One region of the Paenibacillus sp. NPDC056579 genome, then DNA from elsewhere that is predicted to be linked to it. Evidence: riboswitches for the same ligand, from Rfam matches in the RefSeq annotation. Region 1 holds a riboswitch; the other holds the start of a gene.
What was found. A riboswitch is a leader RNA that binds a small molecule or an ion and turns the genes downstream of it on or off. The one in region 1 is predicted to bind cyclic di-GMP.

Region 1 (4,209 bases):
TCCGGAAATTTGCCCAATATACGGTTATCATGCCGCTTTTCTTCCGGAGGGAAGGCAGGAGATCGAGCAGAGCTGCCGCAGCGGTGCCATTGGATGCTCTGACTGCAAGAAGCGGGTAACGGATGCGATGAATACGGTGCTCGAGCCGATTCGGGAGCGCAGACGGCAGTATGAGCAGAAGCCGGCATTTATCGACGAGCTGCTCATGTCCGGTACGGATGCGGCACGCTCCATAGCCCAAGAGACGATGCTGGAAGTGCGGGAAGCTATGAGCATTGACTATTTCGGCAAAAGCGGCAGACGGGGTTAAGTATAAAAAAGAGCGCCGGACGGCGGGTACGATAAGTACCTCCGTTCCGGCGCATTTCATTAGGAAACGTGTATGATTTTATTTTTGTGCAGGCACGAGTTTTGCCGCTTCCACGGTTTGTAGATTGTGCAGTTGTACCGGTACCGCTGCAGCATCATCCAATTTGCCTTCTTTTATTTCCATTGGCTTCACCAAGATGACCTCGCCGTCCGCTTGTTCCAATTGCGCAGCCGCAGTCGATGTTGCCGGCAACGCTTTGATCCACATTTTGACCGCTTGTGTAGAAACAGAATCCCCGCCCGCTTCAGTCAATGGAATAAGCTGCATCGGTGCTGTTTGCGATGCATCCACTTGAATGGCTTGTGCGGAGGGTGTCAATGTTTTCAATTCCACTGGATGAGCTTGATCCGCTCCGGCTCCCGCCGATCCAATTCCTGTCAAAAGACTTCCTGCCAATACGGTTGCTGCGATAATATTCATGTTTCTCCATCTCCTTTTAGGTCGTTGTGTCTTACAAGATTTATTGTACAGGTCATCTCCGGCAAAACTTTGGACCAAATGTGGAAAAACGATGGGACGGGGTAGGGAGGCATAAAAAAACAACCTGCATGGATGCAGGCTGTCCATAATGTGCGCCCGGCAAGGGCGTTTAACTAGACTAATAGATTTGCGTAATAGTATAATCGGCAGCTTGCTTGATCATCGGAGTATCTTGTCCGTTTTGAACGCGAGCCGCGTCATAGGTTGTGTCGATGGTGATCCATTGATTGCTGTCTTTCAAGTACACTTGGTTCCACGCATGAAACGTAGCCGGAGCCGAAGCCTCGTAACCCATCGCGAGCCGGGTCGGAATGTTCAGACTGCGGGCCATTGCGGCAAATAGCGCAGCGTAATCGTAGCAAATCCCTTTGGAAGTATCGTAAACGGCATCCAGATCAGGGGTGTAGCCGGAATCGAGCGCTTGTGCCTTAGCGTAGTCATATTGAATGCTGCGAACGATATAGGAGTAAATGGCGGCCGTTTTTTCTCTATCCGACATCGCGTCACTCGTCAGCCGCTTAGCCTCTGCGACGGCTTTTGTATTGCTATTCCAATCGATCATCGGGATCGACTGTACGAATACGGCGTTCTCGTCGTCCATCTTCAGCTCGATGCTTTCTTGCGAGACGACTTTATATTTATTTTCACTTAGGAATTGGGCGATGGTGATGCTGTACGTTCCATTGCCTTGCTGCAATGGATATTGGGCCCCGTTCGTCAGATAATAATCGTATTTGTTATTGTCCTTCGATATGCGCACGATCGCTTTCGTATCGTTGAGGTCGGAACCGGCAACCGTGATGATGCCTTTATCCAAAGCGCTGCGGTCTACGGTGTAGGGTGCAGCCGCCTCTATACCTTTTGGCGATCCTATCAGAAGAGCGGCTAGCAAAGTCATCGTAAAGAGTTTTTTGAACATAAAAAAAGCTCTCCTTTCGGTAACTGGCTGCCATTTTAGTCCGTTCGGACTAAGGAAGGCCCTGTAGCTTTGCGTCCCCGGCTTTCGCAGGGTTTGCCTTTATCGGTTGAAAGCGCCGAATTTTTTTTATAGTTCTATCATACCATATGACTGTCGAACTTTGTACAGTTTCTTTCCAATTATTACTTTTCTACCAATCTCGCCTTAACGATGATACGATGGGTCCCGGTATCGATAGGATGGCACGTAATCAATGTAATGTCCCGATCCTTGCCGTTGCCCTTCAATACCCAGACATCCTCCGGAAGCACATACAGCTTCTCGTATACTTCATAACGGTACTGATGTTGTCCCGTGTCTACTTCGATAAAGTCACCTTGCTCTACTTCATCCAGCCTGTTGAAGTTCTTCCCGTAGGTCAAGCTTCTATGACCCGCAATGGCATAGTTTCCTACAGCGCCCGGTTGGCCTGTACCCGCAATGCTCGCAACGGAAAGCTTAAGATTGGCTGTGGTTGCATCGGTGATGATCGGCAGCTTCAGCTTAATCTTATCGATGCTCAGCACTCCCTCGAGCTTTTTATTGCGAAGAGGGTCGGGTGCCGACGTCGGCTCGGGCGTCAATGGCTGCTGTTGTTGTTCTTCCGGCGGAACTTCCGCTGAGGGAGGCGCAGTAATAGCCGATATCGGGACAGGGGTAACGGTTTGCCGGGTATCCGGCGACCCAGGCCCTTGATCGATACGCTTCATGGTTTCCGTCCATTGCCTCATAAGCTGTTCCTGCCGGTAGCTTTCATAGCGGTCATTGAGCGTTGGATAGAGAAAAATAAGCATCCCCAGCAAAATACAAAGCGACGGTAACATTCTTTTGATCATCAGAATGGCCTAACCTACGAGTTTTTCAGCCATTTGCGGCGCAGCATGAAGCCCAGAAGGATCAAGGCGATACCGGCAGCTTGTACATAAACAGGGCTGGACTGTCCCGTTTTGGGAAGCGTCGCTGCAGGTGCTCCAGTGTCCGGCTGCGGACTGCCAAGCGGCACTTCCTGAGGCTCAACATCCACGATGATCTCCGGATGGTTGGTCTCGGGCTGACCCGGCTGGGCCGTGTCTTGTCCGTTCTCCGGCTTCACGACAGGCGGAGGACCTAGCGGGACCTTGATGTCGCCGTCAATTATGGTTTCTTTCTCCGGCTGCTTCGGATCGGTTGGCGGAACGGCTCCAGGCGTTGGCACCGGTACCGGCGTTGACGGTGAATCCGGTGAATCGGATGATCCCGATGAATCGGTTGAACCCGGGTTGGAAGTGTCCGGGAGCTTCAAGTTGGTTACGGTCAGCTTGCTGCCGTTCGCTGTCTGAATGGTGACCGGATATTCTTTGGAATCGAGTACGTAGCCAGTTGGAGCCATCGTTTCCTTCACAACGTAGTCGCCTGCCGGCAGCTTGTCGAAGACAGCGGTTCCGGTGGCGTCCGTCGTTGCCGCGCCGATTCGATTCAATCCGGAATCCTGCTTCCGGAACAGCTCGAAGACAGCTCCGCTAAGTACCAGCTCGCTTTGGGCCGAATCGACTTTGCGGATCGTCAGGGAGCCTACCGTGACCGGCGGCTTAGGTGTGTCGGTTTTCGTATTGGCAACGGTTAGCTGAATGTTGCCCGTGCTCTGAATAGTGACCGGATACTCTTTGGAATCGAGCACGTAGCCGGCCGGAGCCGCCGTTTCCTTCACAACGTAATCGCCAACCGCCAGCTTGCTGAAGGTGGCGGTTCCGCCGGCGTCCGTCGTTGCCGTACCGATCCGATTCAATCCGGGATCCTGCTTCCGGAACAGCTCGAAGACAGCTCCGCTGAGCAGCAGCTCGCTTTGGGCCGAATCGATTTTGCGGATGGTCAGAGAGCCTTCAATGACCGGCGGCTTAGGGTTGGAAGACTTCGTGTTGGACACCGTTATCTGGAATCCGCTCGCGCTTTGAATCGGCACGGAGTATTCTTTGGAATCGAGAATATAGCCTTCAGGAGCGGCGACTTCTTTCACGACGTAATCTCCTGCAAGCAATTTCTTGAATTCGGCTGTACCGCTTGCATCGGTTGTCAAAGTGCTGATAAGCAGCTTCTCCGAGCCGGATTTCCGGTAAAGCTCGAAGGTTGCGCCGCCAAGCCGAACCGTATGGTCCGACCCGTCCACTTTGGTGACCGTGAGCGAGCCTCGGATCCCGCTGATCGTACCGGAGCCGCTGCTGACTCCTACTACGATCGTGTTGGTTGTATCTTTGGTTACCGTAATTTCATTATTGCCCGAGAACGCAATTTGGTTGGATACGGCATCTTTATCGTTGGCAACAATGAGAGACTGATATTCCAATATGGCCGACGTGGAAAGAACCTTCAGAAAGCTTAGCTCGAACGATTGCTTGCCGTCGCTATCCGTCCGAAAATCCAGGGA
Region 2 (4,209 bases), on a different contig from region 1:
TTTGCGATAGGAAAGGATTTGGTTTACTATGGCGAACGATATTCGCGTCTGCGATAAATGCAAGCATATGAAAATGAAGACGGCTGTACCGAAGCTTCAGAAGCTGGCTCCCGGTACGGAGATCAAGATCGGCTGCAAATCGTACTGCGGACCTTGCTCGCGGTTTGCATTTATCTTCATTAACGGAAGGTATGTAACCGGAGCCACGGAAGACGAAGCTATCGAGAAAGCGGCGAAATATATCAAAAAATCGTGATTCAGCGTTGATACGACGAATCCATGACAGAAACCGAGAAGCCTGGCGCAAGCAGCCGGGCTTTTTTTGTGTGTAAAGATAGGGGAAGCGGCTAACTTTTTTGTAAAGACAAAAACAGCGGTTTGCAGTATAATGGGAAAATCTTTTTATTTATTTACCTATGGTAAATAAAACGGACGTACTAGATTTACCGTAAAGGGGCACACCGTATGCAGCGTTTACTCCGCTTTTTGCAAGACTATCATCCTATCGTTCATGTTCTTCTGCTAGGCACGATCCTCGCCCGAACCGCTTCATCCATGAGTATGCCTTTTCTGGCCATTTACTTATCGAAACAATCGCATATAAACCCCGTCCTTATAGGCTTGATCGTTGGCCTGGGCCCATTGGCGGCTACCGTCGGCGGATTTGTCGGCGGCGCTTTGTCGGACAGGCTGGGGCGCAAAACGATCATGCTGTTCGCCTTGTCCGGCTGGGTCGTCGTTTTTGGAGGATTCGCGATGGTCAAGTCTCCGCTTGCCTTCATGCTGCTGAATATGCTGAACGGACTATGCCGCTCCTTGTATGAGCCGGTGTCTCAAGCACTGATGGCCGATGTAACGGAGCGTGAAAAAAGGCTGAAAGTATTTTCCTTGCGCTACATTGCCATCAACGTTGGTGTGGCGGTGGGTCCACTGCTTGGCGCTTTTTTCAGCACAATGGAGGTTTGGCTTCCATTCATGGCTACAGGCTTGATTTACTTGCTGTATGCGATCGGATTGTACGTGCTGCTGCTGCGATTCGGAATCAAGCGGATTGAGGGGGAGAAACGGAGCGACATAACGATAAAGTCCTCCTGGAATGTCGTACGTGCGGACCGGGTGTTCCGTTATTATATCGGCGGATCGATAATGGGGGCTATCGGGTATGCCCAAATGACGGTGACTTTATCGCAATATGTGGAGCAAAATGTAGCAGGCGGCGCGGCGCTGTTCGCCATGCTGATGAGCTTGAATGCGGTTGTCGTCGTCTTGTTTCAAGTGCCGCTGTCGCGGATGTTCGAACGCTGGGGGCCGATGGTTGCTATTACCGCAGGCAATGTATTGTTCGCCGTCGGAGATATCGGTTTTGCCGTATCCGCAGGCTGGTTCGGCTTTATGGTATCGATGTTCTTTTTCACGTTGGGTGAAATTCTCAATTACCCTCAAGCGAACGTGCTCGTCGACCAATTGGCGCCGGAGGGGATGAGAGGGACCTATTTCGGAGCTCAGTCGTTTAACAATGTCGGGCATTTTGTAGGTCCGTTGGTGGGGGGCGTTCTTCTTACTCATTGGGGCGGTCCGTCCTTATTTACGACTATGGCTGTTATTACGCTAGCGGGTACATGGTTTTACTACAGAGGACAAATTTTATACAAAATGAGTCTTAAGTCCGTAGAAACGGAACAAAAATAGGAAATTTGAATTATGTATTCCATTGGTCCTATCTTATATGCTATTCTTGTCGTATTTCATTACACGAATTGACAAATTTCGAACTCGAAAAAGGCAAAACAGGCGAAAGCCTGCGACGCAAAGCTAAAGGGGCTAAGGATCTTCTCAGGAGCAAACCTGCCAGCCAGCTGCCGAAGGAACGGTGATACGCATATATAGCGGACTCCCGCCTAGGTGACGAGGAGTTTTTTCTCATGTTTCGAGTACACACAATCAAAGGAAGGAGAGAGATCATGTCGAACGAAGAACGGGAGTTTATGACCAGACAAGGCTTTTTCACAAAAATCGGCAGCAATCTGATCGGAGTCTATTTGTCGAATGAAGGCCCTAAAATGTTTATAAACCAGGAAGTGTTCGATCTGCACAATCCATGCTGGGATGTAGAGATGGTGATGGGCAAAAACAGCCATTTGCTGACGTTTTACTGGCGCGGCGAAGTGAAATTTTCGTTCCGGTGCGATTTTGTCAATGACTTGTTCTTAAGTCTGTATGACTACTTGAGCTGTCGTGCCGAAGCAAGACGTTTAGCCTAATAAAAGCGATGATAGCGCTTGTTGCTCAAACGACGTAGGGATCAAGGATTAGCGGTTATGCACCGAGCCGGATGATTGAGCATACCTTGCATAGGAGTAGAAATCATGACAAATGCCTATGATCCGGAAACACGCCAAGTAACTAGGTATGCCGGATACAAGCTGCCTATGGGAGGAGTGCAACCGTGGACCAGTCCGACTATGGCTCGGCCGCCTTGTTCGAACATCGGTTTTGGCTTCAAGTGCTTGGCGATCATGCCCGCTTCATCTTCAATGCGCTCGCCCCGAACGAACAGGAAGAAATAGAGCGCACAAGCTGCTTTATAGCCGCTTTCGATCGATTGCTGGAGCGGGCAAGGCAGCATGATGGTGTATCCCAAATGATGGAACTGAATCAGGCGGCATTTCAAAAAGCCCAGGAGATCCGGCTCTTCAAGCTTCATCTGCTGGAACGCTCGCTTGCAGGCCGCATAGGCATTCAGCTTTCCCCCACTTTCTTGAACCATATGGTGAATGAGGTTGAGGAATATTTGAGGGTGCTGCCCTTCTTGCTGGAAGGGGAAACGCCGCCCGTATTTGACGAAGTGCACCATCATTTGATCTGGCTCTCGGATACGTCAGGTCATGCCGGTATCATTGCAGCAGAGCTTGATATAACGGAAAAACGGCTGATTGAGATGAGCAGGACGTTCGAGGCGCATTTTACCGATTTTTATGTAAAAGCTATCGAGCTGGCAGGATATATGAGAACGAATCTGCATGATTTTCCGGCATTGTCCCGTTTTCATAAGGAAGTTGAGCTGGAGTCGGCGCTGTTCCGCGAGTTTTTGCGGGAGCTGGAGGAGCTGGCTCTGAGCAAAGAAATGCTAGGTACGGTACAGCCTCTAATAGCGGACCATATGGCCCGCGAGCTGTGCTATTATTTGACGAAGCTGGCGCAGACGGCAGGAGTCAAACGACCGAATTGCGATCCCGCCAAGCCTCGAACCGGAGCATAACGATAGGTTTTCTAACCACGATAGAATCTTCGAATAAAGCATGCTTTACTGCACGAACGGGCAGTAGGGGGTGCTTTTTTTATGGAGAAAAAAGCGCTGGACCTGCTTTGTCGGACTGCGCTTACTGCTGCAGACAAAGATCGAGCATCGTTCTGGCTGCAAAAGATAGCGGGACGTCCTTTAACGTCACGATCCCGATATGCCGGGGCGGTATGGGCGGCTCCAGCTGCAGGGCGAACAGCTCGCCGGAGGAAAGCTCATCCTCGGCGAATTGCGCCGTAACGCAGGAAATGCCTAGGCCGGTTTTGGCGAATTGGATGAGCAGATCCATGCTGCCCAGCTCGAACTCGGGAACGAGCCGCACCTGCTGGCTATGAAAATACCGGTCGATATAGCTGCGCATGCTGCTGTCTTTTTCCAGCATGATGATTGGGTAGGCGGCCAGTTCGGCGGCGGAGACCGGCTGGTCCTTTAAATGCCCGAAGCTTGCTCCTGCGATAAAGATATCGTGCAGCGGCTTCCACGGACGAATGGTCAGCTGCGGATCTTCTGCCGGTAAATTGATGATGCCGAAATCGATCTTGCCTTCTTTTAGCAGCTTGATCGTCTCATGAGAGGTCCGGTTCGTAATATGCAGCTTTACATCGGGATATTGCTTGTGGAACCGCTCGAGGTAAGGAAGCAAAATATGCTTGCACAGCGTATCGTTGGCTCCGATATGGACGACGCCTCCAAGCATTTGGTGCATCTCGGTCAATTTCCGTTCCGCTTCCGTCAGAAGGCTGAAGGCCTGATCGACATAGCGCAGCAGCACCTCTCCTTCCACCGTCAGCTTCACCCCGCGGGATGTGCGGAAGAACAGCGGCCCGCCCAGCTTTTCCTCGAGCTGCTTCATCGAATGGCTTACCGCCGGCTGAGTAATATACAGCGCTTCCGCCGCTCGGGAGAAG

Region 2: linked by a shared signal. The riboswitch ahead of ACFQ88_RS10105 (hypothetical protein) and the one ahead of ACFQ88_RS29065 (transglutaminase-like domain-containing protein) in region 1 are both predicted to bind cyclic di-GMP.

Annotation. Positions count from the first base shown of each region.
Region 1 covers NZ_JBHTVD010000009.1:160,776-164,984, reverse strand. Annotated here, with positions in the region: gene trpS (tryptophan--tRNA ligase) at 1-310, shown strand, start outside; gene ACFQ88_RS29070 (hypothetical protein) at 389-790, opposite strand; gene ACFQ88_RS29065 (transglutaminase-like domain-containing protein) at 969-1,769, opposite strand; cyclic di-GMP riboswitch class I at 1,785-1,877, opposite strand; gene ACFQ88_RS29060 (class D sortase) at 1,952-2,644, opposite strand; gene ACFQ88_RS29055 (collagen binding domain-containing protein) at 2,659-4,209, opposite strand, start outside.
Region 2 covers NZ_JBHTVD010000002.1:570,180-574,388, forward strand. Annotated here, with positions in the region: gene ACFQ88_RS10095 (YuzB family protein) at 29-256, shown strand; gene ACFQ88_RS10100 (MDR family MFS transporter) at 466-1,689, shown strand; cyclic di-GMP riboswitch class I at 1,772-1,864, shown strand; gene ACFQ88_RS10105 (hypothetical protein) at 1,962-2,261, shown strand; gene ACFQ88_RS10110 (DUF2935 domain-containing protein) at 2,447-3,259, shown strand; gene ACFQ88_RS10115 (LysR family transcriptional regulator) at 3,381-4,209, opposite strand, start outside.